DNA from 3 places in the Mesorhizobium sp. CNPSo 4671 genome. Region 2 is predicted to be linked to each of the others. Evidence: riboswitches for the same ligand, from Rfam matches in the RefSeq annotation. Region 2 holds a riboswitch; each other region holds the start of a gene.
What was found. Region 2 has a riboswitch for thiamine pyrophosphate ahead of thiB (thiamine ABC transporter substrate binding subunit). Riboswitches for the same ligand answer to the same signal wherever they lie in the genome.
Positions count from the first base shown of each region.

Region 1 (10,445 bases), on a different contig from region 2:
CTGACGATTTCGTCGACCTTCGTCCTGGTCTATCTGCTGGCCAGAGACATGCTCGGACAAAGCCGGGCGCTGGCTGCCGTGCTTTTGATGCCGTCGGTCTATTTCTTCGGCTGGCCGACCCCGCAATTCAATCATGACTATGCGCAGATGCCGTTCTGGGCGGCCATATGCTGGCTGCTTTGGCGCGCCGGCCGTGGTGGCGGGCCTGGCTGGTGGCTGGCGCTCGGACTGGTGTCGGGCGTCGGGCTCTATGCCAAGTTCTCCACCGGCCTGCTGCTTGCTTTCGGCGCGCTCTGGCTGCTGTACGACGCGCGCGCGCGCAGCCGGCTGGCGACGCCTTGGCCGTGGCTCGGCTTTGCCGTTTTTCTAGCGGTGGCTGCGCCGCTGGCCATCGCGCTCTACCGCATCGATTTCCTGCCGCTGACCTATTTCGCCGACCGCGACGCGTGGGTAACCGAACACCGCGCGCGCCTCTACTATATCGGCGTCCAGCTGGCCGGGCTCTCCGGCTTTCTCCTAGTGCTGGCGATATCGGGGCTGCTGCGGCGCTCGCCCGCTCCCGAAGCTCCCGTCGAACGCGGCATTCTGGTCTATCTCGTGTGGATGGGGCTTGGGCCTGCGACCCTGGTCATGGTGGCCTCGTTGTTCACCGGCACCGGCGAGTCCTGGGGGGCGCCGATGTACAATCTTGTTAGTGTCACGGTGCTTGCCTTTCTCGGCCACCGGCTCGGCGCCATCGAGATGCGAAGGCTGGCGATCTGTGCCTTCCTTTGCATCGTTACCATGTCGGGCGCCTATGCGACCCTCCGCTGGACGGGCTGCAATGTGCGGGGGCGCCTGGACGCCGTCTGCTGGCCGGCGCAGCCGATCTCGGACGAGGCCGAGGCGGTCTGGCATGCGGCCGCGCCTGGCCGGCTCGACATTGTCGGCGGCGATACCCAATTGGCCATGCTGGCCGGCCTCAATGCCTATGACAAGCCGTCGATCTTCACCGACCTCGATACCCGGTTCGCGCCCTGGATCACCAGGCAGCGGTTGCGCGAGCACGGCATGCTGATGGTTTGGCCGGGTCGTGGCGTGCCGCCGCAACTGCGGGTATGGCTGGGCAACCTCCCGGTCAAGACCGTTCTTTTCAACTGGTCGCGCACGGCGCCGCCCGTGCCAATCAGCTTTGCCGCCATTCCGCCCGGCACGCGGTATCTGCCGCTTGACGCCGACAGCCGGACCCGGCATCCGCGCAGCTGAAGCGGTTCGATCCCTTGGCCGCGTCGCAATATCGTTCGCGCATGGCCGCGTTCGTCTCCATGCGACTGGACGAAGCAGGCGACAATGCCCATTTATTGGGAAATCCAATTTTGTCTGCGCAATTCCGGACGGGAAACCGCTACACAAATGGAATTGCCTTTTGAGGAGACGTGACATGGCGACTTCGATCGAACGCGCAGTGCTTGCAGGTGGTTGTTTCTGGGGCATGCAGGATCTGATACGGCGCTACCCCGGCGTCATCTCCACCCGTGTCGGCTATAGCGGCGGCGATGTAGCCAACGCCACCTACCGCAACCACGGCACCCATGCCGAAGCCATCGAGATCAATTTCGATCCGGCCGTGATCAGCTATCGCACGCTGCTGGAGCGCTTTTTCCAAATCCACGATCCGACGACACGCAACCGTCAGGGCAACGACGTTGGGATGAGCTACCGGTCGGCGATCTACTATACGAGCGACGAGCAAAAGCGCGTCGCCGAAGACACCATCGCCGATGTCGATGCTTCCGGCCTGTGGCCCGGCAAGGTCGTCACGGAAGTCGCGCCGGCGGGTGCCTTCTGGGAGGCCGAACCAGAGCACCAGGATTATCTGGAGAAATATCCCAACGGCTATACCTGCCATTTCGTCAGGCCGGGCTGGAAGCTGCCGGTGCGCGAGAAGGCCGTCTCGTAAGGTTTGCGGATCGCTTTCCAGAAGCAAGGCGGCATAACTCCTGTGACCGCGTGAATGCCAACTGTCAGTCGCCGCTTGGCGATTGACAGTTGGTGGCGTTGCTGGCCAACTGCGTATGCTGATTTGCTTCAGGAGATACGCATGAAGAAAATCTATGAGAAGCCACTTCTGGCGAGAGGCGCGCGGCTTTCCGACGTCACCGCCACGGTGCCGTCTTCGATTGTCAAGGCTCCCTGACCGACCGACTTATTTTGCAAACCCGGCCAGGCCTGCCTGATGAGGCTGGCTTGCCGTTCGAATGTCCCTCGACGGGGGTTGGCATGGTTTGCGCCTTGAACGGCCGGTGCTTTTGAGCCCGCAGACCAGGTCGGGCCGGCTTTCCGCGGTGTTCGTGCTCGACATAACCCCTTACACCGGGCCGCTGTTGTCAGGATGGCTTGAAGCAGGCCATCTGATCGACGCGATTGTGGTGCCGGGAATCCGCCAACGCCAAAAACATTTTAGCGTCAGCAATTTTCGCCGAGGGCTGAGACGAAGATTGCAGCTCAAACGCTATATCGGCAACACGCCGGCAAGGCTGATCGAATTTGGCCGGCCCTATGATTGGGGCACACTCGCCAGCCAGTTGTCTGAGACCAAGGCCGATGTGTTGATCTGCTTCGCGTTTCCAGCACTGATACCACAGGATTTGCTCGGCACCTTTGCCAAGGGCGGCCTCAATCTTCACCCGGCACTGTTGCCCAACTACCGGGGTCCGCATCCTCTCCACCGCCTGGCCGTGGACGGCCAGCACGCCGTTCATGGCGGTGTGACGTTGCACAAGATGTCCGCCGATTTCGATGATGGCGACATTCTCGGGCAGGTGTCGTTTTCCGAAGCAGACTGGGTGTCGCTGCAGACCCTGACCGACAGCGTGGCGAGGGCGATGCGCGCGCTGGTGAGTGAGGTGGCTCCCGCCTACTGTAAAGGCAGCCTTTCGGGAATGCGGCAGCCGGCCGGTGATTTCGTCTGGGCGCGGCTGAAGGCGGCCCACACGATGATCTCGCCTGAGATGTCGATCGAGCATGTTGCCCTGATGTGGCATGTGCTGGGCACTGTTCCAGGCATCTATCTGGATGTCGCCGGGCACAAGGTCAGGCTGGGGTTCCAGATCAGGCGGCTCGGTCCGCCGACCGGACATGTGCCAGTCAGACGATGGGGGAGCGTGGAGTTCGATCTTGCCGACGGCAGGGTCCGGTATCTCACCTATAGCCGCCTGCTCAAACGGCTCGTGAAACTGCACGCCACGTTCGCGCGCGCTCCAGTCAGAAAGTCGCCCCCTGAAATCCGGCTTTTCGGCAAGGTGGAAGACGGGCAAGCGTGAGAGTTGGCGCAGTGCGTTGAAAAAAACGGCTTCCCCTTCGGTCCGAATGGTGCTTTAACGCGCCCATCCACAGGGGTGCTCCGTACGGTCGGGGCTGAGACGGGGGCGGCAAGCCCACAGACCCTAGAAGCTGATCTGGGTAATACCAGCGGAGCGAGGCGGGCTATGTTTTCAGGCGCACAGATTTCCCTATACCCCATGGCTGACGATTTCGTCGGCGTTATCCTGGGCGCGCTCGGCGCGCTCGATCCCTACCGGGACAGGCTCAGGATAGAGACCGACGACATCTCGACCTTGCTGGTCGGGCCGCCCGAAGTGTTGTTCCCGGCGCTGCGCGATCTGTTCGTGGCGGCGGCGCGGAGCGGCAAGCATTGCGTGCTGTCGGCCGCCATTTCGCGCGGCTGCCCGGGCGAGCCGGACGATCCGATCTGCCGCTCCGACGCGTTTGGCGGACCTGTCGGGCCGCTCGGCCCGCGCAAGGAAGCCGCAATCAGCGCGGTGCGCAATGCTGCCGCCACCGGCCAGCCGGCGGCGGCGCAATTCTCGCTCTATGTGATGGGCACCGGCGACCATATGGACGAGATCTACGGCTGCATCGATTTCCTGAAACAGTCCGGCGTCTACGATCGCTCCAAGAACTTCTGCACCAAACTGCGCGGCGATACCGGTGCGGTCTTTTCGGCGCTGAACGAAGCCTTTTGCCGCTTCGGGCCGGGCGCCGGCCACGTAACCCTCGACGTCACGGTTTCGGCCAACAGCCCGTCGGCTGTCTAAAACCAGGTGCGCTTCCGCGCGCCGTCAAAGGTTATGCCCGTGGTCTTATCATCAGTCGTGTCGCGCCCGCTCGCGGGCTCCCTTGCCAAGGCAGCGCCCGCCATCATCTCCATCGGGTTGCTCCTCGTGGCGTGGGAGCTCTACGCCACCTATTCCGGTATCAAGCCGACGATTCTGCCGGCGCCCTCACGCGTCTTCGAGCAGGCGATGCTCAATCGCGAGGCGCTGATCGACAACGCCATTCCCACCATCCGCGCGACGCTGATCGGCTTTGCCTGCTCGCTCGGCGCCGCCTTCGCGCTGTCGATGCTGGTCGACTTCTTCCAGCCGCTGCGGCGTGCGCTGTTTCCCGTCTTCATCGTCAGCCAGACCTTGCCGCTGGTGGCGATCGCGCCGCTGGTGGTGCTGTGGTTCGGCTTCGGGCTGGCGCCGAAGATCATGCTGGTGGCGCTGGTCACCTTCTTCCCGATGCTGGTGGCCCTGGTGCAGGGCTATGAGGCGACCGAGATCGAGATCGGCCAGATGCTGCGCGCCATGGGGGCAGGGCGCTGGCGTGTCTTCGTGCTGGCGCGGCTGCCTTCGGCGCTGCCCTATTTCTTCGCCGGCCTGCGGATCTCCATCACCTATGCCGTGGTCGGCGCCATCTTCGCCGAATATGCCGGCGCGGCGAAGGGGCTGGGCATCTACATGCTCAACGCCAAGAACAATTTCCGCCCCGATCTGGTGCTCGCCGCTGTCGGTGTCAGTGCCGCGCTGACGCTGATCCTGTTCGGGCTGACGGCGTTGCTGCAGCGCCTCGCCATGCCCTGGGAACGGGCCGGCCGGCAGCCGGCAGGGAAGGGGGCGCAGGGATGAGCCGGCTCGAATTGCGGTGTGTACGCAAAGCGTTTGGCGGGCTCGACGTGCTCGCCGACATTTCGCTCAGCGTCGGTGCCGGCGAATTCGTCTCGATCCTTGGGCCTTCAGGCGCCGGCAAGTCGACGCTGTTCCAACTCCTGACGGGTGCCGAGCATGGCGAGGGCGAGATGTTGTTCGACGGCGCGTCGCTCGACGATCATGGCAGGCATTTTGCCTTCATGCCGCAGCGCGACGCGCTGATGCCGTGGCGGCGCATCCTCGACAACGCGACGCTTGGGCTCGAAGTGCAAGGCATCAGGCGAAAGGCGGCGCGGGCGCGCGTCGCCCCGCTTTTTGCCGAGTTCGGGCTTGCTGGTTTCGAGCGGCATTTTCCGGCACAGCTTTCGGGCGGCATGCGCCAGCGCGCGGCGCTCTTGCGCACGGTGGTGCAGGAGCGCGACATGCTTTTGCTCGACGAGCCGTTCGGCGCGCTCGACGCGCTGACCCGCGCGGCCATGCAGCGCTGGCTCGAGCAGATGTGGCGGCACCATCGCTGGACGGCGCTGCTGATCACCCACGATGTGCGCGAGGCCGTGTTCCTGTCCGACCGTATCTACGTGCTGTCGGCGCGTCCGGCCCGTGTGTTGCGTGAAATCAGAGTGCCGTTGCCGCGCCCGCGCGATCCGACCGGCGCCGCCGCGCAACAGGCCAGCGCACTCGAGGCCGAGATCCTCGACATTTTGCTCAACCCGCAACCATCCAAAGGACATGACCATGACTGACTTGACGCGCCGGCAGGCCTTGCTGCTCACCCTCGCCAGCGGATTTCCGCTGATCGCCGGATCGAACCGCTCCTTCGCGGCAACACAAAAAGTCACCGTCGCGCTGGACTGGACGGTCAACACCAACCATATCGGGCTGTTCGTCGCCCGCGACAAGGGTTTTTACCGCGAGGCCGGCCTCGAGGTCGACATCCTGCCCTACAGCGACACCGGCGCCGGCACGCTGGTCGCCAACCGCGTCGCCGATTTCGGCATCAACGGCACGATCAGCCTGTTCACCCAGAAGACCGCCGGGGCCGATTTGAAGGCCGTCTATGCCGTGGTGCAGTCCGAAACCGGCCGCGTGGTCTTCAATGCCGCGCGCAGCGAGATCAAAAGCCCGAAGGACCTTGACGGCCTGACCTATGGCGGTTTCGGCAGCGCCTGGGAAAACGCGCTGATCTCGACCATCATCCGCCACGATGGCGGCAAGGGCAATTTCGAAACGGTGACTCTCGGCACCTCCGCCTATGAAGCGCTGGCCAACGGCTCCGTCGACTTCACGCTCGAAGTCTCGACCTGGGAAGGAGTCGAGGCCGAACTCAAAGGCATCAAGCAGCGCAGCTTCGTCTATGCCGATTACGGCGTGCCCGACGAACACACGACGCTGATCTCGTCGAGCGAAGCCTATCTGCAGGCAAACCCGGCATTGGCGGCGGCCTTTATCCAGGCAACGCGACGCGGCTATCAGTTCACCGTCGATCATCCCGGGGAAGCCGCCGCGCTGCTGATCGCTGCCAACAAGGATGCCCTGACCAACCCGGCATTGATCGAAGCGTCGCTGAAAGCGCTGATCGACGGACACTATCTACGCGGAGCAAACGGCGCCATCGGCACGATGGATCCAGCCAAGATGGACGCGATCGGCGACTATCTCTTCACCGCCGGCATTCTGCGCGACGCTGATGGCAAGGTTCTGACGAAGCGTCCTGATTTTGCGAGGTATTTCGCAAATCTGGACTTGGGATGAGGCTGGATACGCATCAATGGTAGCGCCCGGCCTACTCCGTTAGGTTGGCGTCCGGGGGGGTGTCCTGCCCCCCGTATGCTTTCGGAGGCGTCACCCCGTTTGATGCCGATCCGATCTTGCCGGTTAACCCCCCGGCAATGGTTGCGTGCAATGGTCCTTCCGAGGGATCATCGGGGTGCTTGCGTTGCTCACGTCAAAAAGTGAAGCGTTTTCGCATAGTAATGAGGGCGGATTTTTCTCCGCCGCGCGAAGGCATGACATACTGGTCGACCTGCGCGAGGGCTTCTTTCGCCTTTGTGCCCTGGCCTGCGCGGGGCTGTTCGTCTATCGCGGCGTGTCTCAGCTCGTGGACGACCCGACCCGGCTCAACGCCGCGCTGGTGGCGATTTCCGAGATACTCACTTTCACCTGGCTGCTTCTGTCGCGGCGTCCGGTGACGCGTGACTGGAACCTGCTTACGGTCATCGTCTCCGTGACCGCTAGTTTCGGTGTCGCGTTGGTCAGCCTTCAGCCTGGCATAGCGCTTGTTCCGGTCTATGTCGCCGCGCCGCTGCAGTTTGTTGCGCTGTTGTTTGTCATCTGGGGCAAGATATCGCTTGGCCGTTCCTTTGCGATCCTGCCTGGCAATCGCGGCGTGATGACGGGTGGCGCCTACCGGATTGTGCGGCATCCGATCTATGCCGGCTACCTTGCCGGCCATGTGCTCTATCTGTTGTCGGCCTTTTCCTTCCACAACCTCGCGGTGTATGCGGTCATCACCTATATGCAGCTGTATCGTATCCTGCGTGAGGAGGCCCTTCTGGCCGCTGAGCCGGAGTATCGCGCTTACATGGAGCGTGTGCGCTACAGGCTGTTCTACCGCCTATTCTGAGGGCAAGACTGTCGATTGAAAGGCTGGAGTGGCCGATCCTATTTGGCTTGTTTAGGGCGGTTCGCCTGCCGGAAAGCCGGTTCCCGCATTTCCTGAAACTGCTTCACGCCTGTCGACTGCCTGGTTTTCCAATGCCGCCCGCTGGGTTCTGCAGGTGCTGACGAGCACTGCCATGTGACCGATGTCCAATCTTCACGGCATGCGCCAAGCGGGATGTCTGTCAGCAATGACACGTGTGGCGATTCCCTATGGAATCGGCTTTCGTTCCAAATTATGAAATATATCGATGATTATCGCTCTCGATATAGAATATTTTTTACATATGTATTATAGTTTTATCACTTTTATAGTTTACGATTTTCAGAAATAAATACCATCATCTGTGCAAGTATGTGCCGATTTGAAACTGAAGCTCGCCTGCCGCGTAGCTAAATTTGCAGTCGGTGTACGCCGGCTGTCTTAGCGCAACGACAACAGGAGAGTGTCATGGCTTCTACCATCAAAGCAGTCGCCCGTGTGTTGGCGGGTAGTGCAATGGTCCTCGTTCTTTCCATGCCGGCAAGCACAGCTGGGCTCAGCGTCGGCGCCTCGGTGGGCGGCAACGGCGGCGTCAATGCCGGCGTTGGCGCTTCGTTCGGCGGTAGCGGTGGTGCCAACGCTGGTGTTGGTGCTTCTGTCGGTGGCGGCGGTGGCATCAATGCCGAGGCCGGCGCCAATGTAGGCGGCTCCAACGGCACCAGTGCCGGGCTTGGCGCTGCTGTCGGTGGCAGTGGTGACATCGATGCCGAAGCCAGCGCCAACGTCGGAGGCACCGGCGACATTGGCGCCGATGTCGGCGTGGGCATGGGTGGCGGCACCAATCCAAGCAATCCCACCCAACCGAGCCTGCCCGGCGTCGTGGCGCAGATGTCCAACAGCCAGGTGGCGCGCATGAAGAAGCGCTGTGTCGACGTGCTCAGCAGCGAAGGCGCCTATGACCGCGATCTGCGTCAGCTCTGCCTGCTGATTGCCCGCCGTTGAGGCCAAGACCGCCGGGAGTGGAAGTGCACAACCAGCCGTGAGGCTTTGACAGCACTCTCCTGGCCTCCGTCCGGTCGGAAGCCCGCCACTCAGGCGGGCTTCCTGCGTGTTGAGCGCTTTCCCGCCCTGTATCTGTCTGAGCCGTCTCATTCGCCGGCAAATATCCTTTCGCGTGGACGCCATGCCGCAATTGGCGGAACAGTAAGGCTGCCCGAGCGTTCTCGTCTCGAAACACCGCATGCGGCGGTGCTCTAACCGGCGCATCAGCGCCTAATAGGAGCGGGAACCATGAGCTTGGGCACTATACTCATCATCATCCTTGTCATTGCGCTGCTGGGCGGCTTCAGCGGGCTCGGCGGCGGACCGTTCTATGGAACCGGCTACTATGGCGGCGGCGGGCTCGGGCTTGTGCTGCTGATCCTCATCATCCTTGTCGTGCTAGGGCGGATTTAGAGGCTCGCAAGACTTCGGATCATCGCGATCTCGTGACTGCCAAACAAAGGGAGCGCACCGGATCGTGATGGAAGCAAGCCGGCTTGTGATCCGAAATCCGGCGCGAATCTCGTATATTGATTTCGGTCCACACCCCCCGTGGAAACAAGAGGAGAGGGTCCCACCCCTTCATCCTCCTCCAAGGCCCGCTCCGGTATCCGGAGCGGGCTTTTGCGTTGAAGCCGAGGGAGCCGGCTGGCGTCGAGACAGTTGAGTTTGCGGAAGGCTGCCCACAATGCCCGCAACACTCAGAACGACACCCTGCGAAATTCGCGATGATCTTTACGTTCTGCGGCGGATGGTGGCGGCTCGTGGCCATATCGAGACCATCCAGGGCATAGATGCGTTGATCGGCATCGCCGAAGCAGAGGCGATCAAGGTCATCCGCCGCATCGATCGCGCGGCCTGAACGGAATTGGATCAGGATCGAGGCGCTGGCGGGAAGGCAGGCCTCCTGGTAGCGGCTCTTACGCCGCGCGCGGCACCCGTGAGGTGAACGTTGCCCGGGTGACCGAGACGCTGGTGCCGTCGTTGTCGCTGATGACTTCCACCTTGGCTTCGAGCTGTTTCACCAGCGCCTCCACGATGGCTGTTCCAAGGCCGGTGGCCGGTACGTCGTTCGCGATCTTGCCGACGCCATTGTCCGAAACCGTCAGTTTCCAGTCGCTGCCCGCGGTCTCGTAGCTCACCTGGATCCGAGCGCCGTCCTTTTCCTTGGGGAAGGCATATTTGATGGCGTTGAGCACCAATTCGGTGACGATCAGTCCGAGGCTGACTGCCTTTTGCGAATCCATCCTGCCGCCTTCGGTCGTAGCGGTGACTTCGATCGGCTGGGCCTCGCCAACCATCGAAGTGGCGAGGCTGCCGCACAGTTTCGAAAGGTAGGAGCCGACATCGATCTCGTCGATGCCGACCGAGGTGTGGAGATGGCGCTGCACTTCGGCCACGGACAGGACGCGTTGATGGGCGTCCTTGAGATGCTGGCGCGTCTCTTCAGAAGTGACCGAGCGCGCCTTCAGCAGCAGGATGCTGGCGATGATCTGCAGGCTGTTGGCAACCCGGTGCTCCATCTCGCGCAGCAGCACGTCCTTTTGGTGGAGCAGATCTTCCGTGCGCTTGAGCAGTTCCTCTTTCTCTCTCTCGATCACCCGACGGGCGGTGATATCGTTGAAGGCGAGAAGGATGGTGATCGCTGAACTGTGGTCGTAAAGCACCTTGCGGGCATTGAGCAGCATGGTGCGGCGGCCGATCCGCGGGAAATCATGCTCGACCTCGAAGCCGTCCATGGCGGTCTTCTCGGGAATAATGGTCTCCAGCAGCAGGCGAAGGGCCGGAATATCCCACTGGCCGTCGCCTAG
Region 1 is NZ_JBWLUW010000003.1:124,262-134,706, forward strand. It holds gene AC04SF_RS08820 (glycosyltransferase family 39 protein) at 1-1,245, shown strand, start outside; gene msrA (peptide-methionine (S)-S-oxide reductase MsrA) at 1,421-1,939, shown strand; gene AC04SF_RS08830 (formyltransferase family protein) at 2,325-3,302, shown strand; TPP riboswitch at 3,364-3,477, shown strand; gene AC04SF_RS08835 (YkoF family thiamine/hydroxymethylpyrimidine-binding protein) at 3,468-4,076, shown strand; gene AC04SF_RS08840 (ABC transporter permease) at 4,110-4,931, shown strand; gene AC04SF_RS08845 (ABC transporter ATP-binding protein) at 4,928-5,695, shown strand; gene AC04SF_RS08850 (ABC transporter substrate-binding protein) at 5,688-6,704, shown strand; gene AC04SF_RS08855 (methyltransferase family protein) at 6,880-7,575, shown strand; gene AC04SF_RS08860 (hypothetical protein) at 8,062-8,595, shown strand; gene AC04SF_RS08865 (DUF3309 family protein) at 8,884-9,048, shown strand; gene AC04SF_RS08870 (hypothetical protein) at 9,323-9,496, shown strand; gene AC04SF_RS08875 (sensor histidine kinase) at 9,555-10,445, opposite strand, start outside.
Region 1: linked by a shared signal. The riboswitch ahead of AC04SF_RS08835 (YkoF family thiamine/hydroxymethylpyrimidine-binding protein) and the one ahead of thiB (thiamine ABC transporter substrate binding subunit) in region 2 are both predicted to bind thiamine pyrophosphate.

Region 2 (10,445 bases):
CCATTGCGACCGACCAGGGCAATCTTGTCGCCGGCCGAAGCCGTCAAGGCGGCGCCATCGAGCAGCGGCGTGCCGCCGAAGGTCAGTTTTATCCCGTCGAGATTGAGAAGGGGCGGGGCCATGTCAGCTTTCAGGTAGTGGATACGGATGCGCGAGCAGCAGTGCGCGGCCGTGGCCGAGCGCGATCTCGAGGCGGCCCCGAACCTCGTTGGAGATGGTCAGTGACGAACCGAAGGCCACCTCGACCTGGTTCAGCGGCCATTTCGCGCCGGTGACGGTCAGGCCGGCAAGCTCGGAAAAACCGAGGATCGAAAACAGCGTGCCGTCGGCATAGTCGAAGCCGGCCGTTCCCAACAGCAGGGGGATACCTTCCTGGGCGCCGCTGGTCAGCAGCACATCCGTTCCGGCCTCGGCCAGCCGCAGGCCGAGCGCCAGATGCAGGAAGGCGTGGTCGGCACGCTTGCCGCCGAACGCACCCGCCAGCACAAGACGAGTCGCGCCGCGCTCGAGGGCTGCGGCGACCGCCAGTTCGCCGTCGGTCTTGTCCTTCTCCGCCGGGAAGGTCCGGCGAGGCACGGCGGCGAGGTCGGCGGGGAGATCGGCCGGAACCGAATCGAAATCGCCCACCCACAGTTCCGGCACAAGGCCGAGCAGCCGCGCATGGCCGATGCCGGCGTCGGCGGCAATGACGCGCGAGCCTTCGACATGGCGGTCGAGCCGGGGCGTGCGGATGAGATCGCCGCCAAGCAGGATGGTGAATGTGCTCATATCTGGTGGCCTGTACCAGCCCGGCAGCGGAAACGGAAGGCCGGCAAACTGCCACTTGCGCGGTTCCTCGGCCGGGCCTATGTGTCGAAACGCTCTAACGGGGTGCCGGACGCGATCTTCGCGGACCGGCTGAGAGGCAATCTCGCCAACCCGCTGAACCTGATCCGGTTTGTACCGGCGGAGGGATTAGACGTTTCGGACAGTCCGACGCCTCAATTCCTTTCAATTCGAACGAAGGAGGCGCCGATGCGCACGCTTTTATACTCTCTTGTTTCCGCCATGGTCGTGGCGCTATCCGGGCCGGCCTTGGCCAAGGACAAGCTCACCGTCTACACCTATGAGAGCTTCACCGCCGACTGGGGTCCCGGCCCCGTGGTGAAGAAGGAATTCGAGGCCGAATGCGGCTGCGATGTCGAGTTCGTCTCGGTCGCCGATGGCGTGGCGCTGCTCAACCGCGTCAAGCTCGAAGGGGCGTCGACCAAGGCCGATATCGTGCTCGGCCTCGACACCAATCTCACCGCCGATGCGAAGGCCAGCGGGTTGTTCGCACCGCATGGTGCGGTCTCCGATGTCAACGTGCCGGGCGGCTGGACCGACGATACGTTTGTGCCCTTCGACTACGGCTATTTCGCTGTCGTCTATGACACGCAGAAGCTGAAGACGCCGCCCAAGAGCCTGAAGGAGCTGGTCGAAGGCAGTGCCGACGACAAGATCGTCATCCAGGATCCGCGCACCTCAACACCCGGCCTCGGCCTGCTGTTGTGGGTGAAGTCGGTGTATGGCGACAAGGCGCCGGAAGCCTGGGCCAAGCTCAAGACAAAGGTGCTCACCGTGACGCCGGGCTGGAGCGAGGCCTATGGCCTGTTCACCAAGGGCGAGGCGCCGATGGTGCTGTCTTACACAACATCGCCGGCCTACCACATGGTCGCGGAGAACACGCAGCGCTACCAGGCGGCTTCCTTCGAGGAAGGCGAGTATCTGCAGATCGAGGTCGCTGGCATCACCACGACCGGCGCCAAGAACCCGTTGGCGGCAAAATTCATCGCCTTCATGACCGGCCCGAAATTCCAGGATGCCATCCCCGAGACCAACTGGATGTTCCCGGCTGGAAAGACCGACAAGCCGCTCAACCCGGCCTTCGACAAGCTGGTCAAGCCGACCAAGACCTTGCTGTTCAGCCCCGAAGAGGTCGCGGCCAACCGCAAGGCCTGGGTCGATGAATGGCTGGCGGTGATGAGCAAATAGGCAACGCGATGGCGCCGGCGCGTCCAACGGATCCCCGCATTACCGCCGGCATCATCGCCCTTGCCGCAATCGCGCTGCTGATCGGCGGCGCGTTTGCCGGGCTACTGGTCGAGGGCGCCCACGACTTCTCGGGCGCCTGGGCAGCCTTCGATTCCTACCTGCTACGGGTCGTGCGCTTCACGCTCTGGCAAGCAATCCTTTCGACTCTGCTTTCTGTCGGGCCGGCCCTGTTTGTAGCACGCGCGCTGTCGCGGCATCCGCGTTTTTTCGGCCGCGCTTTCATCCTGCAGCTCTTCGCCGTGCCGCTGGCGCTGCCGGCGATCGTCGCGGCGCTTGGCATCCTGGCGCTTTACGGCCGCGCCGGCTATTTTGCCGGCCTGTTCAGCGCCGTCGGCGGCCAGGGCTGGCCAGGTATCTATGGCCTGTCCGGCATTCTCGTCGCCCACGTCTTCTTCAACCTGCCGTTGGCGACGCGGCTGTTCCTCGAGGCGCTGCAGACCATTCCTGCCGACCAGTGGCGGTTGGCCAGCCAGCTTGGCATGGGCGCGCGGCCGGCGCTCCGGCTGATCGAGTGGCCGACGCTACGCGCTGCTTTGCCCGGCGTCGCCGGGCTGGTTTTCATGCTCTGCATCACCTCCTTCACCATCGTTTTGACGCTGGGCGGTGGGCCGGCCGCGACGACGCTGGAGGTCGGCATCTATCAGGCGCTGCGCTTCGATTTCGATCCGGCGCGTGCCGTCGCCCTGACAGTGCTGCAGATCGCCTTGACCTTCATCGTGGTGCTGGCGCTGACGCGGCTTGGCGCCAATGTCGTCGGCGATACCAACCTGCCGGTGGCGCCGCGCCGCTATCTCTCCGTCAACGGGACCGAGACCACAGTGAACGCCACGCTGATCGTGCTGGCGCTGCTGTTCGTCGTCGGGCCGATGGCCGCGACCGTAGTTGCGAGCTTGGGCGCCGACCTCGGCCGGCTTGCCGGCGAGGCGACTGTCCGGCAAGCGACGCTGACCAGTGCGGTGCTCGCCTTCCTGTCGGCGCTGCTTTCGGTGATGCTGTCGCTGGCATTGACCATGGCGCGTAGGGCGCTGGCGCTGAGCCGCCGCGCCAGTCCAAGGACATTGCTCGAACATGCAACGGATACCGGCGCCGGCTTTGTCCTGGTCGTGCCGCCGATCGTCATCGGCGCCGGCTGGTTCCTGTTGCTGCGCCACGTCGGCGACGTCTTTGCCATCGCGCCGGTCATGGTCGTTACCGTCAATGCGGTCATGGCGATGCCCTTTGCATTGCGTGCCGTTCGCCCTGCCTATGACGCGGCGAGCGAGCGTCATGAGCGGCTCTGCGCGCAACTCGGGATCTCCGGCTGGGCGAGGCTACGGCTGGTCGACTGGCCATCCCTGCGCCGTCCGCTCGCCACAGCCTTTGCTTTCGCCATGGCGCTGTCGCTTGGCGATCTCGGCGTCATAGCGCTGTTCGGCAGTGATTCCGTGCAGACCTTGCCTTACCTTCTCCTGGCGCGCATGGGCAGCTACCGCACCGAGGACGCCGCCGGCCTGGCGCTGTTGCTTGGCCTGGTCTGCCTCGCATTGGTGCTGGCTGCGGATTGGCTGGGAAGGGAAAAGGTCCGTAATGTCTGACGGGGCGGTGGACAGGAAGGGCGTTTCGGTACGGCTGGATAAGGTCTCGTTCAGCTATGGCGAGGCGCCGCTCGCCTTCGATGTCGCGTTCGCCGCGGCGGAAATCACCGCCATTATGGGGCCGAGCGGTTCGGGAAAGTCGACGTTGCTCAACCTGGTCGCCGGCTTCGAGACGCCGCAGTCCGGCCGAGTGCTGATCGGCGAGGCCGATGTCGGCGCCGCGCCGCCAGCTGCGCGGCCGGTGTCGATGGTGTTCCAGGAAAACAATCTCTTTGCCCATCTTTCAGTCGAGCAGAATGTCGGGCTCGGCCGCTCGCCATCGCTGCGGCTGACCGAAGCCGATCGAAGCGCCATCGCCGAGACGTTGAAGCGCACCGGCCTTGCCGGCAAGGAAAAACGCCTACCGCGCGAACTGTCCGGTGGTGAGCGCCAACGCGTCGCCCTGGCGCGTGTGCTGGTGCGCGATCGCCCGGTGCTTCTGCTCGACGAGCCCTTTGCCTCGCTCGGACCCGCCTTGCGCGACGACATGCTCGATCTGGTTGCCGGCTTGCATGCCGAACGTGGTATGACAGTGCTGTTCGTCACGCATCAACCTCAGGATGCCCACCGAATCGGCCAGAACGTGGTGTTTCTGGACAATGGTGCAGTCGCCGCCACCGGCAGCGCGGACGATTTCTTTGCCGGGGCGGGGCCAGAGGTGTTCCGGCGCTACGTCGGTGAAAGTGCCGGGAATGCGGTATCACGAGATATTGCCCGGAAGCCGACATAATTTACGGTCAAACCGACTACAGGCGATGGGGCGCTTGCTTGCCATGGCAGAAGTAGTGTGGCTAGGTCCGCCCTACTGGTCGGCACAAGCCGTGATTTGCCTACAGCATCCGCCGCACGCCCCGAGGGACGCGCGACGGATGCTGTAGAAGTTTGTTTTTAGCGCATGATGGGTTCCGAGGATCGCCCCCGATTTTCGTGGTCATGCGCCGGGACCTGAAAGGAAGCCGTTCTGGCGATCGGCGTTGACAAGCTACGAATGAACCCCCTGGCGCGCTTTCTGGCGCTGGCCGGCTTTGCCGTGGCCTTGGCAAGCTGCCAGATGTTCACGCCTCCGGAAGTCCAGGAGTCCGGCTTCCAGCCGTCCGACAGGCCGATCACGGTCGACAATGTCGGCGCCAACAACAAGCTTGCCGAACTCGCCAAGGCGCAGCATCCGCGCATCCTGGCGACCTATGGCGGCGAGTATTCCGATCCCAAGCTCGAGCGCATGGTTGCCAAGGTGGTCGGCAATCTGACCGTGGTGTCAGCGAACCCGACCCAGACCTATCGCATCACCATTCTCAATTCGCCGAACGTCAACGCTTTCGCACTGCCGGGCGGCTATCTCTACATCACGCGCGGCCTGCTGGCGCTCGCCAATGATTCGTCGGAACTCGCCGCCGTCATCGCGCATGAGATGGGCCACGTCACCGCCAATCACGGCCTGCAGCGTCAGCAACTGGAGGCCGAGGAAGGCCTGGCGACCAAGGTGGTCTCGGATGTGCTCGGCGACAGCCCGACCGCCAAGGCGGCATTGATCCGCGGCAAGCTCAGGCTGGCGCAGTTCTCGCGCAACCAGGAGCTGGAGGCGGATGCCATCGGCATCAAGTCGATCGGCGAAGCCGGCTACGATCCCTATGCCGCTGGCCGCTTCCTGCAATCGATGTCGGCCTATACCGACTTCCGCTCGATCAGCGGTGCCACCGATGCCAGCCTCGACTTCCTGGCGACGCACCCCAACACGCCACAGCGTATCGACCTGGCGCAGCGTCACGCCCGCCAGTTCGGCATGCCCGGGGTCGGCACGCGCGACCGCGATTCTTTCCTCGCCGGCATAGACGGCCTGCTCTATGGCGATACGCCGGAAGAAGGCTATGTGCGCGGCGAGACCTTCCTGCATCCGGGCCTCGGCGTCTCCTTCACGGTGCCGGACGGTTTCATCATCGACAATTCGGCGGCGGCGGTGACGGCGACGGGGCCGGGCGACATTGCGATCCGCTTCGACGGCGTCTCGATCGACAAGAACCGCGCCTTGACCGACTACATCAGAAGCGGCTGGGTGGCCGGTCTCGACGACAGCACCGTCAAGCAGGAAACCATCAACGGCAACGAGGCCGCGACCGCGCATGCCGGCGCGGAAGGCTGGCAGTTCGATATCGCGGTGATCCGCGCCGGCGGTCAGGTCTACCGGCTGCTGACCGCGGCGCCGTCGGCCAGCTCCTCGCTGGAGACGGTGGCGCGCTCGGTCAGCGGGTCGTTTCGTATCCTCAGTCCTGCGGAAAAGGCGGCCTTGAAGCCGCTGCATATCCGTGTGCTCACCGTGCAGCCGGGCCAGACCATGGGCTCACTCGCCGCGCAGATGGTCGGCGTCGACCGCAAGCTCGACCTGTTCCGGGTGCTCAATGCGCTGTCGCCAGGGGCTGCGGTTTCGGCAGGCGACAAGGTCAAGATCGTCACCGACAAGTAAGTCGGCGTCGGCGTTCAGGCCGCTGCGGAATAGTCAGTTTCGACACTGCTTGTGCGGCGATGGCGTGGCTCATCCGGCAGTATTGCCACCGCCGGTATTGCCACCGCCGGTGTTGTGGTCGTGGTCGCCGCTATTGCCGCCACGCCAGGGCGCTGATCCGGTTTCGCCTGGCACTATCGGAGCCTTTGGTTTGCCGATCTTCGGCGGCGGCGCTTTTGGCACAGGTGTACGGATCACCTTTATCTTAGTGATGATTTTCGTCACCACCTTGGGCGTGCACGCCGCGACCGTCAGCGTGCTTGGCCCGGGCGAAAGACCGAGAACGCCCATCGAATAGGCCTCTTGCCGCTCGATGCCGGCCTTGAGGAAAGCCAAGGCACGGGCCGGATCGGCGGGCACGCCATTGCGGCCTTCCTTGAAGATCATCGCAAGATCATTCATGGCGCCGATATGCCCCATCGCTGCTGCCGTGAGCATGAGGTCAAGCCCTTTGCCGGTATCGCGCTGGACGCCGACGCCATTGAACAGGGCGCGGCCCCACGCGCTCATGGCGTAGGGGTCGCCCCTGTCGGACGCTTGCGAATAGAGACCATTCGCTTGCGTGGCATCCACGGGCATCCCTATTCCCGAGGAGGCGAGGTAGCCGAGCTCGTAGACGGCGCGGACGTGTCCCTTGTCGGACGCTTCCTGGATGGCCTTCCTGGCCTCGTCGATGTTGCCGGCGGCCAGCAGCGCCCGCCCGAGTTCGTAACGGAAGCGGGCGACATCGGGATAGGCTTTCACCGCCGCCTCGCAAGCCACGACCGCGCCGCCTGCAATCTCGTTCGGTAACCGGCCGGGGCCGACGCCTTGCAGGTCGAGCGGCTCGCCGGCGGCCTGGTCGCAGGGGTCGACGCTCGGCGACAGCTTCGTCGTCGCCTGTTTGGACGCGTCGCCGGCGCGGATCTGAAAGCCAATCTCGACGGGAGCCGCCGAGCCGATCTGCGGCTCGTAGCGCAATTGGCCGACTTCAGCGGCCATCAGGCTCGACTGTGGCGACAGGACGCGATCCGGCAGGGACAGCGTTCCAACTGCCGGATAGCCGGCGAGTTTGAGGCTGGTCGAAACATCCTTGGCCGGAAAATCCAGCTTCAGCGCAACCGGTCCGACGCCGACCGGGACGCTGATGTCGCGATTCTCGATAGCTTCGGCGGCCGCGGCGGCCTGGATACCGCGCTCCGCCACTTGCTGGCTTTGCTGGGCGTCGGGCGCCGGCGGCGCCGGTTGCTCCGCCTTGCGCATCAGCACGACATCGTCGATCAGCGAGGAATTCTCCCACGGAACCTGCCTGCCATTGGTCGCCTTGACCACGTCGCGGCGCACGGCCGCCATGACGGCGCGGATTTCCTGGTTCGGCGCCAGCGCGCGGCGGGAAAAGGCCGATGAGAAGGGGCTAAGATCGCCGGACCCGTCATAAGCGACAGCGCCGGGCTCGGTGGCAAAGGCAATCAGCGCATTCTGCGAGCCGGTTACCTGCGCGAGCCCGGTGCCGCCGGAGACGATCAACTGGTCGCGCAGCCAGTAGTCCTTGCGCGGGAACGGATCGTTGCGGCAGGCATCGAGGATGATCATCTGGATCTTCGACTTCGTGCGCAATTGCTGCAGCACGTCGTCAAGCCTGATTGTCTGGACCTCCATGTCGGCCGCATCCTTCAGCGACGCATCGACCGGGATCAGGAAATTCTCGCCGCCGATCTGAAAGCCGTGGCCGGAATAATAGACGACGGCGAGATCGGCACCGTCGGCGGCGGCCAGATAGTTGCGGAACTTCTCTTCGAATTGGAGCTTGGTCACGTCCTTGGCGACGAACACGTCGAAGCCGGCCTGCCGGAACGTGTTCGAAACGTCCTCGGCGTCCTTGTCCGGATTCTTGAGCGCCGGGATTTGCTGGTACTGCGAATTGCCGATCACCAGCGCAATCCTTCGATCGGCGCGAGCGTCGAGCGTCGAGAGGCTCATGATAATCAAGGCCGCAAGGAACGAGTAGCGTTTCAGCATGGCAAAACCCACCTTTGTTATGGTCTGGTAGCCCAAAGAGGCTTTTTGCCATGCCTGGATCTTTTAGAGAAATCACAATCCGCAAGCTTAAAAAGAATAGAATCCCCCGCTACAGCGACATATTTTATTTAAGATAAATCTTATATTTTAAATCTCGAATCGTTCTATTGCCGTCAGGCGGCCGTCGCCAGAAATTCCGGGTTCTGTTTCACCAGCGCCAGCTTCAGCTTTTCCATGGCGCGCGCCTCGATCTGGCGGACGCGTTCCTTGGAAATGCCCAGCGTTTCGCCGAGGGCTTCGAGCGTGGCGCCTTCGTCGGTCAGCCGGCGTTCCTCGATGATGCGAAGCTCCCGGGCGTTGAGGGCAGCGAGAGCCGCTTTCAGCCAGAGGGAACGACGCGCGACATCGATCTTGTCGCCGACGATCTCGTCGGGCAGGGGGTCGTCCGAAACCAGGAAATCCATCCGCTCGGTGGCGCCCGCATCATCGGCAAGCGGCGCGTTCAGGGAGGAGTCGGGCGCGGACAGCCGTGAATCCATCATCGCCACATCAGCCTCGGAGACACCAAGCGCAACCGACACCTCGTGGTAGAGCGCTGTGTTGGAGAGCGGCTCCGCGCCATTCGCCAGCCGGGCGCGCAGGCGTCGCAGATTGAAGAACAGGGCTTTCTGCGCCGAACTCGTTCCGCCGCGCACGATCGACCAGTTGCGCAGGATGTAGTCCTGCATAGAGGCGCGGATCCACCATGTCGCATAGGTCGAAAACCGCACTTCGCGCTCGGGCTCGAAGCGGGCGGCGGCCTCCAGCAGGCCGACATGGCCTTCCTGGATCAGGTCGCCAAGCGGCAAGCCGTAATGACGGAATTTCGAGGCCATGGAAATGACCAGCCGCATATGGGCGACGGTGATGCAGTGCAACGCGTTCTGGTCGTTGTCTTCCTTCCAGAGCAAGGCCAGCCGATGTTCCTCATCGCGTTCGAGGTAGGGAGCCTTCATTGCCGCGCGGACCATGATCCGTCCTGCCGTGTCTTCCATCATGAGGCGCTCCCCTGGCTCAGGCGATATAGCCGACGTTACGAACTGGCAGGGCACCGGTTGAAATTGCGGCGTCGCGCCCTAGAACAGCCAAAACTGCCATGCGCGAGAAAGGTTCCGCTGGCGCGGGCAGGCGAGCGATGCCGTCCGGGCGATTTCGATGCGGTTGCCGGGAGTCCTCAAACGCTGCGAAAAATCGCTTTTGGAGAATTTGGTTTCTGGACTTCTTTGTTTTTGAAATCTGGTTCCTTATTCTTTCGACCGGCATCTGTCATTTTCCAGTCCTCACAACAAGCCTGACATCAGGCCAAGGACGGGATCACAAAAAAATGAAATGGCTCAAGTCGCTTATCGTCGCCGGAACGCTGCAGGCCCTGGCGGTCACCGCTGGCCACGCTGGCGCCAATCTCGACCAGATCAAGCAGGCCGGGACCCTCAAGGTCGGCACCGAGGGCACCTACGCACCCTTCACCTATCATGACGCTTCCGGCGCCCTGGTCGGCTTCGACGTCGAAATCGCCAAGGCAATCGGCGACAAGCTCGGCGTCAAGGTCGAGTTCCTCGAAGGCAAGTGGGACGGTCTGATCGCCGGCCTCGACGTCAGCCGTTATGACGCTGTCATCAACGAAGTTGGCATCACCGACGCCCGCAAGGCCAAGTATGCTTTCTCTGATCCCTACATCGCCTCCAAGGCGGTGCTGATCGTGCGCGGCGACAACACCGACATCAAGACTTTCGCCGATCTCAAGGGCAAGAAGGCAGCGCAGTCGCTGACCTCCAACTTCGGCAAGCTGGCCGAGACGAACGGCGCGGAACTCGTCGGCACCGACGGCTTCGATCAGTCGATCCAGCTGCTGCTCACCGGCCGCGCCGACGCCACGATCAATGACAGCCTGTCGTTCCTCGACTTCAAGAAGCACAAGCCCGACGCCAATGTGAAGATCGCCGCGCAAGAGGAAAACGCCGACTATTCCGGCGTTATCGTGCGCAAGGGCGATCCCGAGCTGGTCGCGGCCATCAACAAGGCACTGGCCGATATCAAGGCCGACGGCACCTACAAGAAGATCGCCGATACCTATTTCGGCCAGGACGTTTCGAAGTAACTTTTCGAGTGGGCCGGCCACGGTCCCGCAAACACTCAGCGGCGAGCGTCTTTTGACGGCTCGCCGCTTTTGTCGTGGTATGGCGCCCGCGTTCGCGTTTCAATGATGCCGTCTCGACCATCCTGGA
Region 2 is NZ_JBWLUW010000007.1:194,597-205,041, forward strand. It holds gene AC04SF_RS20745 (ABC-F family ATP-binding cassette domain-containing protein) at 1-122, opposite strand, end outside; gene AC04SF_RS20750 (thiamine diphosphokinase) at 124-768, opposite strand; TPP riboswitch at 857-971, shown strand; gene thiB (thiamine ABC transporter substrate binding subunit) at 1,015-2,013, shown strand; gene thiP (thiamine/thiamine pyrophosphate ABC transporter permease) at 2,022-3,647, shown strand; gene thiQ (thiamine ABC transporter ATP-binding protein) at 3,640-4,416, shown strand; gene AC04SF_RS20770 (M48 family metalloprotease) at 4,675-6,144, shown strand; gene AC04SF_RS20775 (caspase family protein) at 6,214-8,181, opposite strand; gene AC04SF_RS20780 (RNA polymerase factor sigma-32) at 8,355-9,218, opposite strand; gene AC04SF_RS20785 (hypothetical protein) at 9,235-9,483, opposite strand; gene AC04SF_RS20790 (amino acid ABC transporter substrate-binding protein) at 9,545-10,318, shown strand.

Region 3 (10,445 bases), on a different contig from region 2:
CGATTGCCGGCCCGCTTTTATCGACGCGTTTCAGACGATGCAGAACCATGCGCTCGCAGGCTATGCCGATATCCGCCTTTACGCTCCGTATGTGAATATGTCGAAGGCCGACATTGTCAGCGAGGGGGCAAAGTACCAAACACCGTTCGAGGCGACTTGGTCCTGCTACAAGGGCGGCGAACGTCATTGTGGTCGCTGCGGGACATGCGTCGAACGGCGCGAAGCATTCGATCTGGCCGGCATTGCCGACCCGACAGACTATGAGGACGCGGACTTCTGGCTCCACGCTGTCCAGACCAGGAGCGCGTGATGTTCCGCATTACCAAAGAGTTCCACTTCTCGGCCTCGCATCAGCTCACCTCCTTGCCACACGATCATCAGTGCGCGCGTCTACACGGCCACAACTACATCGTCGTAGTAGAGCTTTCAGGTGGCGAACTGGACGAACATGGCTTTGTGCGGGACTACCAAGACCTGGCTTCGCTCAAGCACTACATCGATGGGACGTTCGACCATCGCCATCTTAACGACGTGCTGGGGCATGACCGTGTCACGGCGGAGTGTCTGGCCAGGCACTTCTACGACTGGTGCAAGGTGCGGCTACCACAAACCTCCGCCGTGCGGGTAAGCGAGACGCCGAAAACCTGGGCGGAATACCGGCCATGACTTGCCCCTTGCATCCCGAAATCCGCGTGAGCGAGATTTTTGGGCCGACCATTCAGGGCGAAGGCATGCTGATCGGCTTGCCGACGGTGTTCGTAAGAACCGGCGGGTGCGATTATCGCTGTTCCTGGTGCGACAGCCTGCATGCGGTGGACAGTCGCTTCCGCCACGATTGGGAGATGATGTCTCCCGACGCGGTTTGGGAAAAGGTCATAGCGCTTTCCGGCGGTCAGCCCGTGATGGTATCGCTGTCGGGCGGCAATCCGGCTATCCAGCCGCTTGGCCCGCTGATCGACCGCGGGCATGGCGAGGGCTACCGTTTTGCATTGGAAACCCAAGGTTCGGTGCCGAAGCAATGGTTCGCTAATCTCGACGTGCTGGTGCTCAGCCCCAAGCCGCCCTCAAGTGAAATGACGACAGATTGGGCCGCGTTCGACGCCTGCGTCGAGGCGGCGCTGGACAAGCCGCAGATGGCGCTCAAGCTCGTCGTCTTCGATGACGATGACTATGCCTACGCGAAGGACGCGGCGGCGCGCTACCCGCAATTGCCCGTCTATCTACAGCCCGGCAATCACACGCCGCCGCCTCCCGGTCACGAAGACGCGCTCATCGACATGGCTGGTGTGATGAAACGCATGGAATGGCTGGTCGAAAAGGTAACCCGCGACAGGTGGTTCGAGGCGCGTGTACTGCCGCAGCTTCATGTTCTGTTGTGGGGAAACAAACGGGGCGTCTAGTCCACGCGGAGGGATTGCCGATGACGGGCAGCAACGCCGTTTCAGAAAGCCCCGAAAATGCCGTGCTGAAAAAGGGTTTCGAATCCGGGTGATGGCTCGCCTGTCGTGGGCGCTCCGCCGCTCCTCCAGGCGTGACTTGCTGTCGATACGTGCGCGTCTTTCCGCCTGGGTTTGATCGGTCGCCTCTCACCACGGCTGGCCGAAGGCGCTTGACAAACTGGCGCCGGCCCGTTCAATTCGGCGCATTCACCAGGGGAGTCCCGGCAAGGGGCTGAGATACTGCTAGCTTTCGCGGCGCAGTGACCCGTTGAACCTGATCCAGTTCATACTGGCGTAGGGACGGTGCAAGCGCTTTGCGGGAGTTCACGCCCGAGGTCCTGTTTCGGCAGGCCCGCAAAAGCGTCTTTTCATCCTTCCGGCACAGAACTGGGTCTCCAATGCATGAGCAAAGGAGCCTCACAATGAATGCCTTTACCCCCGCCGTTTCGACGGGACCGCTGCCTGCCTCCCGCAAAATCCATAAGCCCGGTATCCTCCATCCGCACATCGCAGTGCCGATGCGCGAAATCTCTGTTCACCCGACGGCCGGCGAGCCGCCCGTAACGGTCTACGACCCATCCGGGCCCTATACGGACCCGGCTGTCGAAACCAGCATCGAAAAGGGCCTTGCCCGGCATCGCCACGAATGGATTACGGCGCGTGGCGATGTCGAAGCCTATGACGGCCGTCATGTGCGGCCGGAAGACAACGGATTTGCGGCGGGCGAGCGCCTGACGCCGGAATTTCCGGTCCGCAACCGGCCGCTCCGGGCCAAGGCCGGCAAGGCGGTGACACAGCTCGCCTATGCGCGCGCCGGCATCATTACGCCCGAAATGGAGTTCGTCGCCATTCGCGAGAACCTTGGACGCGAGATCATGCGCGGCAAGCTGCAGCGCGACGGCGAAAGCTTCGGCGCCGCTATTCCCGATTTCGTCACGTCCGAATTCGTGCGCGACGAAGTGGCCCGCGGGCGAGCGATCATTCCAGCCAACATCAACCACCCAGAGAGCGAGCCGATGATCATCGGGCGCAATTTTCTGGTCAAGATCAACGCCAACATCGGCAATTCCGCCGTCACCTCGTCGATGGCCGACGAGGTCGAAAAAATGGTCTGGGCCATCCGCTGGGGCGCCGACACGGTGATGGACCTGTCTACCGGCCGCAACATCCACAACATCCGCGAATGGATCGTGCGTAATGCGCCGGTGCCGATCGGCACGGTGCCGCTTTACCAGGCGCTCGAAAAGGTCAACGGCATTGCCGAGGACCTGACCTGGGAGGTCTACCGCGACACGCTGATCGAACAGGCCGAACAGGGCGTCGACTATTTCACCATCCACGCCGGCGTGCGGCTGCACTACGTCCCGCTGACCGTTGACCGGGTCACCGGCATCGTCTCGCGCGGCGGCTCGATCATGGCCAAATGGTGTCTGCACCATCACCGGGAAAGCTTCCTCTACGAGCATTTCGCGGAGATCTGCGACATCTGCCGCGCCTACGATGTGTCCTTCTCGCTCGGCGACGGCCTTCGCCCCGGCTCCATCGCCGATGCCAACGATGCCGCGCAATTCGCCGAGCTGGAAACGCTCGGCGAGCTGACGCAGATCGCATGGGCGAAGGATTGCCAGGTGATGATCGAGGGGCCCGGCCACGTGCCGATGCACAAGATCAAGCAGAACATGGACAAGCAGCTCGCTGTCTGCGGTGAGGCGCCCTTCTATACGCTTGGACCGCTGACGACCGACATCGCGCCCGGCTATGACCACATCACCTCTGGCATTGGTGCTGCCATGATCGGCTGGTTCGGCACCGCCATGCTCTGCTACGTCACGCCGAAGGAGCATCTCGGCCTTCCCGATCGCAACGATGTCAAGACCGGCGTGATCACCTACAAGATAGCAGCGCATGCAGCCGACCTGGCGAAGGGGCATCCGGCGGCGAAAGTCAGGGATGATGCCCTTTCCCGCGCGCGCTTCGAGTTCCGCTGGGAGGACCAGTTCAACCTGTCGCTCGATCCCGAAACCGCACGATCTTTCCACGACCAGACCTTGCCCAAGGAGGCGCACAAGCTGGCGCATTTCTGCTCGATGTGCGGGCCGAAATTCTGCTCCATGCGCATTTCCCACGACATCCGCGCCGAGGCGCAGAAGGAAGGCATGGCAGCGATGGCGGCGAAATATCGCGAAGGCGGCGATCTCTATGTGCCGGGGGACAATACCGGTGCACCACTCATGGCAAGGGTGCAGACGCCATCATGAGGGTGCTGGTCAAAGGGGCCGGCGTCGCCGGCCTCACCACCGCCCTCGAACTCGCCGCCCGCGGCGCGACGGTCAAGGTCGTCGAGACCCGGCATGGCCTCGGTGGCAATGCGTCGTGGTTTGCCGGCGGCATGCTGGCGCCATGGTGCGAGCGTGAAAGCGCCGAGCAGCCGGTTCTGGACCTTGGACGCGGCGCGGCCGACTGGTGGGAGGCGGCAACGCCTGGCCAGGTGACACGGGCCGGAACACTGGTCGTCGCGTCCCCGCGCGACGCGGGCGAACTCGACCGGTTTGCCAGCCGCACGTCAGGGTACCGGCGTGTCGATGAAAACGAAATAGCGCTTCTGGAGCCAGATCTCGCCGGCCGCTTTCGGCGCGGCCTTTTCTTCCCCGGCGAGGCCCATCTCGACCCACGCCAGGCGATAGTGGCGCTGCACGGAAAGCTCACAGCCATGGGCGTCGAATTTCGCTTCGGCACCGACGCAGATCAGCTTTCCGGTTTCGATCATCAGATCGACTGCAAGGGAACGGCGACGGGCAACGACAGGCTGCGCGGCGTTCGCGGCGAAATGCTGATCCTGCGCACCGCTGATATCTCGCTGTCGCGCCCGATCAGGCTGCTGCATCCGCGCTTTCCGCTCTATGCAGTGCCGCGCACCGACCACAGTTTCATGATCGGCGCGACGATGATTGAGAGCCAGTCCGCCGGACCAGTCACGGCGCGTTCCATGATGGAGCTGCTGGGTGCCGCCTATGCCCTCCATCCGGCCTTTGGCGAGGCCGAGATCGTTGAAACCGGTGTCGGCGTCCGTCCAGCCTTCCCCGACAACCTGCCGCGCGTCGAGGCACGTGGAACTACCGTCGCGATCAATGGACTCTATCGCCATGGTTTTCTCCTCGCCCCCGCCATGGCGCGCCAGGCTGCCGACCTGGTTTTCAATCAAGACAAGGAACTTGCTCATGAACCTGATCGTCAACGGCGAAGCGCATGAGGTTGCCGCAACCACGCTGGCGGAGCTGCTTGCCGCGCTCGACTATGAGGGCGATTGGCTCGCCACTGCCGTCAACAGCGACCTGGTGCACAAAGCCAACCGGGCGGAATTCCAGTTGAGCGACGGCGACCGGATTGAAATCCTCTCGCCCATGCAGGGAGGCTAAACCATGCTCGAGCTTTATGGAGCGGCCCTTCAGTCGCGCCTGCTTCTTGGCACCGCTCAATATCCTTCGCCGGCCATCCTTGCCGATGCCGTCAAGGCGTCGGGCACCTCGGTGGTCACCGTCTCGTTGCGGCGTGAGATGGCAGGCGGCAGGGCTGGCGAACAATTCTGGTCGTTGATCCGCTCGCTGGGCGTAAAAGTCCTGCCCAATACCGCTGGCTGCCACTCCGTCAAGGAGGCGGTCACCACCGCGAAAATGGCCCGCGAGGTCTTCGGCACGAACTGGATCAAGCTCGAAGTGATCGGCAACCATGACACGCTGCAGCCAGACGTGTTCGGCCTGGTCGAAGCCGCCCGAATCCTGAGCGAGGACGGTTTTGATGTATTCCCCTATACCACCGATGACCTTGTCGTCGCCGAGCGGCTGCTGGTGGCGGGCTGCAGGGTCTTGATGCCGTGGTGCGCGCCGATCGGTTCCGCCCTCGGACCGGTCAACATCACGGCGCTGCGCTCGATGCGCGGACATTTCCCAAGCATCCCGCTGATTGTGGATGCGGGGCTCGGACGGCCGTCGCACGCGGCAACCGTCATGGAACTCGGCTTTGACGCCGTGCTCCTGAACACGGCGGTCGCCAAGGCGGCTGATCCGGTCGGCATGGCGCGCGCGTTCGGCAAGGCGGTCGAGGGTGGTCGTGAAGCTTTCAGCTCGGGAATGCTCGAGCCGCGCGACCTCGCCGTGCCGTCGACGCCGACGATCGGCAGGGCGGTGTTTTCATGAAGCTCGATCCTTTCTACCTGATCGTCGACAGCTCTGCCTGGATCGAACGTCTGGTGCCGCTCGGTGTCAGGCTGGTTCAGCTTCGGATCAAGACCATGGATGAGGCCGGATTGCGCACTGATATCCGGACAGCGAAGGCTTTATGCGCCGAGCACCAATGCCTTCTTATCGTCAACGACCATTGGCGCCTGGCGATCGAGGAAGGCTGCGACTTCGTCCATCTCGGCCAAGAGGATTTGCAGACCGCCGACCTCTTGGCGATACGGGCGGCCGGCGTGAGGCTCGGGCTCAGCACGCATGATGATGTCGAACTGGAAACGGCTATCGCCGCCGGACCCGACTACATCGCGCTCGGCCCGATTTATCCGACCATCCTGAAGACGATGAAATGGGGCCCGCAAGGCGTCGAACGGATCAACGACTGGAAGCGCCGGGTTGCGCCGATCCCGTTGGTCGCTATTGGCGGCCTTAATCCTGACCGGCTCGACGGCGTCTTCGCGGCCGGCGCGGACAGCGCGGCCGTGGTCACCGACATCACGCTGAATGACGACCCCGAGGCGCGCACGCGAGAATGGATCAAAAAGACAGATCAATGGCGCTGAATGACCCTTATGTGCTTGTCGTCGGTGGGTCGGACTCCAGCGGGGGCGCCGGAATAGCACGCGATATCGAGACGATTTCTTCCCTTGGCGTGCGCGCCTGCCTGGCTATTACGGCGCTGACGGTGCAGACGCACGATGGCCTGACCGAAATCCACCGTTCGTCACCAAGGCTGGTGGCCGATCAAATGCGCGCTGCGCTGCAGGCCAATAAGGTAGGGGCGATCAAGATCGGCATGCTGGCGACGGCTGAGACCGTCCCTGCTGTAGCCAGAGTTCTGCGCGAAAATCCGCACGTGCCAGCAATTCTCGACCCGGTGCTCGCCGCCTCGTCCGGCAGGCAGCTTCTGCAAGCGCGGGCGATCGGCCTTATGATGCGCGATCTGATGCCGCTATGCCGTCTCGTCACGCCAAATCTCATCGAGCTGGCGGTTCTTACCGGCTCTGCCTTGGCCTCGGATGACAAAGACACGTTGCGGCAGGGAAAGCGTTTGCTAGCCGCCGGACCACAAGCGCTACTGATCAAGGGCGGCCATGCAGCGGGACCACGATCAACCGATATTCTGTTGCGCTCCGATCACGAACCAGTCCGCTTCGACACACCGCGTCTGGCTGCGTCGATGCGCGGGACGGGGTGCATGCTGGCCAGTGCGATTGCGGCGCATATGGCCGATGCCAGCCCACTTGAAGACAGCGTGCGCAAGGGCAAGCTGTTTGTTTTCGAGAAGCTGCAGAAGAATGGTTCTGTAGCAGAATGTCCGCATAGCCATCTACCGCCGCTAAAGCTTGCCGTCATCCCATAGCTGCGTTGTCAATGAGCAACGCGACGCCTGCGAAGCGGTGATACACTTCATTGCATAGCTGCTTCAGGGCAGACCGGTCCGCCACGTCGCCTACCATCGTGATGTGCTCCCCTTCGAGCGAAGACGCAAAGTCCTCAAGGGTTCCAGCATCTTTGTCGAACAGGGCAAGCGGCATTCCCTCAGCGGCTAACCTTCGCGCTCACGCTGCTCCAAGCCCTTTGGCTGAGCCGATGACGACCGCGACTCTGCCAGGGGCGATGATGTGATCTGTTCGCTCGGTCATTTCTTTCTTCCTTCGAGTTTTAAACGGCTCTGCCACCGTCAACGAGCGGTTGCGAACAGCGTTGCCTGCTGCTTGCCTGCGCCGGTCGGGCGAGAAGCGACATGAACGGAATTGACTTGCATCAGGACCTGTTTTAATGAATACATTACCGAATGCAACGACGTACTCATTGAAAATTTTGTCCATGGGAGGAACGAAATGAGCCTGGAGATCCGCAAACCAATTCGCAGCTTGGCGATGATCGCTGGGCTCGCGCTTAGCGCCGCCTATACGCCCAGTGCTTACGCGATCGACATTACGCAGCAAGTCAAGGAAATCGAAAGCAATCCCGCCCCCGGACCGAACGGCGAAAAGGCCACCCTCGCCAGCGACCTGAAGCTGACCCCTGAGGAGATCGAAAAGATAAAGGCGAAGAAGGCCACGGCTGCCATCGTCATGCACTACACAGCCTCGGATTGGGCGAAAGCGCAGATGGCCGGACAGAAGAAGGCGCTCGATGAACTCGGCGTCAAGATCGTCGCCGTCACCGACGCCGGCTACCGTGCCGAGCAGCAGGTGGCCGACATCGAGAGCGTCATGGCGCTCAAGCCTGATATTATGATAACCGTACCTGCGGAGCAGTCGGCAACGGCCGCAGCCTACATGAAGGCTGCCGCAGCCGGGATCAAGATCGTCTTTCTCGACCAGGCGGGCGCCGGCATGAAGCCCGGCAAGGACTATGTCAGCCTGGTGTCGTCCGACAATCGCGGCATGGGGAAGGTCGCGGCCCTACTGATGGCGGAGGCGTTGGACGGCAAGGGCGAAATTGCGCTTATTCCGCACGCCTCCGATCTGTTCGCGACGGTCGAGCGCGTGGTCGGGTTCAAGGAAGCGATTAAGGCATTCCCCGATATCAAGGTAGTCGAGGAACAAGGCGTCGGTGGCCCCGACTTCTCTGGTGAGTCCGAGCGCATAGCTTCCGCGATGCTGACCGCGCACCCCAACCTGAACGGAATCTGGGCGGTATGGGACGTTCCAACGGAAGGCGTTTTGTCGGCTGCGCGGTCTGTCGGGGCGTCCACGAATCTTGTGATCACCACGTGCGACCTTGGCGTCAACATAGCGCTCGACATGGCCAAGAAGGGCTACGTCAAGGGCACCGGCTCGCAACGTCCGTTCGGCGCCGGATACGCGGAAGGCGTCCTGGCCGGTTACGCACTGCTTGCCAAGGAAGCTCCCCCCTACGTCGTGCTTCCAGCGCTCGCCGTTTCGCGTGAGAATCTGCTCAAGGCATGGCCTCTTTCCAATGGCGATCAGGCTCCCGAGATTCTCGTGAAGGCGATGAAATGAGGGCCTGGGGAGCGGCGTTCGCCGCTCCCCACTTTAGCACAGCGATGGAAAGCGCTATGACCGACCCGAAGAAGGCGCATGATGATGTCGCGGCCGTCACCATGACCGACATCACGAAGTCCTACGGTGGTGTGCGGGCGCTGCGAGGTGTGAGCCTGACGATTCGGCCGGGCACCATTCATGCGCTGGTAGGCGAGAACGGCGCCGGCAAGAGCACCTTGCTCAAGATACTGCAAGGCGTGGTCACCCCCACCGATGGCTCGATCAAAATCTTTGGCGAGCCGATGTTGACCATTTCCCCGGAAAATTCGCGTCGCCTCGGAATCGAGATGATCTTCCAGGAGCTCAGCCTGATCCCCACGCTTTCGGTTGCGCAGAACATCTTCCTGAAGCGAGAGCCAAGGCGGTTCGGCATGTTGGTTGACCAACGCCGCGAGAACGAACTTGCAGCCTCGATCATCGGCGAGCTCAATCTGACGGTCGATCCGCATACGCCCGTTTCGGACCTAAGCCCGGGCCAGGCCCAGCTCACCGAAATCGCCAAGGCAATCTCCCAGAAAGCGCGCGTCCTGATACTCGACGAGCCGACATCATCGCTGAGCGCGCAGGAAGTGGACACGCTCTTTGGCATGCTGCGCAAATTGACGACCGTCGGCACGGCAATCATCTACGTGTCACACCGTATGACTGAAATCATGACGATTGCCGACGAGATCACGATCCTCAGGGACGGGCAGAACGTCACTAGCGGCAAGATGGCGGACTTCACGCTTGACCTTATCGTCCAGCATATGGTCGGCAAGCGTGTCACCGGCTTCGAATACCGCCCCCATCCCGTCGACAGGACGGGTCCACCGGCGCTCACAGTCCGGAACCTTTCGGGACCGCACGGAAAACCTGATCGCATCAGCTTCGACGTCCACAAGGGCGAGGTCTTGGGAATCGCGGGGCTCATGGGCGCGGGCCGCAGCGAGATGGCGCGCGTGTTGTTCGGCGTGGACGCCAAGACGGCAGGCACGATCGAGCTGGGCGGTAAGCCCCTGGAGTTGAGATCTCCTTCTGACGCAATCGATGCCGGGATCGTGCTGATCCCGGAGAGCCGGCATGACGAAGGCTTGGTCGTCGAACACAGCGTCGGTCACAATCTCGGGCTTCCGCAAATCGAAAGCCTGGTCAAGGGGCCGTTCATCGACAGAAGGAAGGAAAGCGTGCTGACCTCGGACCTCATTGCGAGACTGAGGATCAAGACGCCATCAGCGGAGAACCGGGTTCGGAACCTGTCGGGTGGCAATCAACAGAAGATCGTCATCGCGAAATGGCTTGCCACCGACCCGTGCGTGGTGATCCTGGATGAGCCGACCGCGGGTGTGGACATCGGATCGAAGGCTGAGATCGTCGAATTGATCCGTGGCATCGCAGCCGAAGGCAAGTCGGTCATCGTCATCTCATCGGAGCCGGCGGAACTGCTGGCGACAAGCGACCGGATACTGGTGCTGAGCAACGGCCGGTTGGCGCGAGAAATCGATCGTGAGGAGATCGACGGCTGGGCCACGGCCGTCGGTGACGAAGCGCAGTCGGCGCTGATCCGGACAGAACTGGGATTGCAGGTCGCGATACAGAAGGCTAGCCAAAATGTCCATTGACACCAAGGCCCTCAAAAAGGAGCTCCCGGCGGCGCAAACCCAGCCGTGGTACGGCAATTGGCGCGACTATGTCGTCTATATAGGGTTCGTTGCAATTTTTGTGGTGTTCGCCGTGTTGCTGCAGGAGCGAGGGTTCCTGTCGGCCAACAACCTGCT
Region 3 is NZ_JBWLUW010000013.1:27,336-37,780, forward strand. It holds gene queC (7-cyano-7-deazaguanine synthase QueC) at 1-310, shown strand, start outside; gene queD (6-carboxytetrahydropterin synthase QueD) at 310-666, shown strand; gene queE (7-carboxy-7-deazaguanine synthase QueE) at 663-1,400, shown strand; TPP riboswitch at 1,642-1,758, shown strand; gene thiC (phosphomethylpyrimidine synthase ThiC) at 1,862-3,697, shown strand; gene thiO (glycine oxidase ThiO) at 3,694-4,689, shown strand; gene thiS (sulfur carrier protein ThiS) at 4,658-4,855, shown strand; gene AC04SF_RS29550 (thiazole synthase) at 4,859-5,632, shown strand; gene AC04SF_RS29555 (thiamine phosphate synthase) at 5,629-6,234, shown strand; gene AC04SF_RS29560 (hydroxymethylpyrimidine/phosphomethylpyrimidine kinase) at 6,225-7,034, shown strand; gene AC04SF_RS29565 (hypothetical protein) at 7,024-7,209, opposite strand; gene AC04SF_RS29570 (hypothetical protein) at 7,234-7,503, opposite strand; gene AC04SF_RS29575 (substrate-binding domain-containing protein) at 7,516-8,646, shown strand; gene AC04SF_RS29580 (sugar ABC transporter ATP-binding protein) at 8,703-10,289, shown strand; gene AC04SF_RS29585 (ABC transporter permease) at 10,279-10,445, shown strand, end outside.
Region 3: linked by a shared signal. The riboswitch ahead of thiC (phosphomethylpyrimidine synthase ThiC) and the one ahead of thiB (thiamine ABC transporter substrate binding subunit) in region 2 are both predicted to bind thiamine pyrophosphate.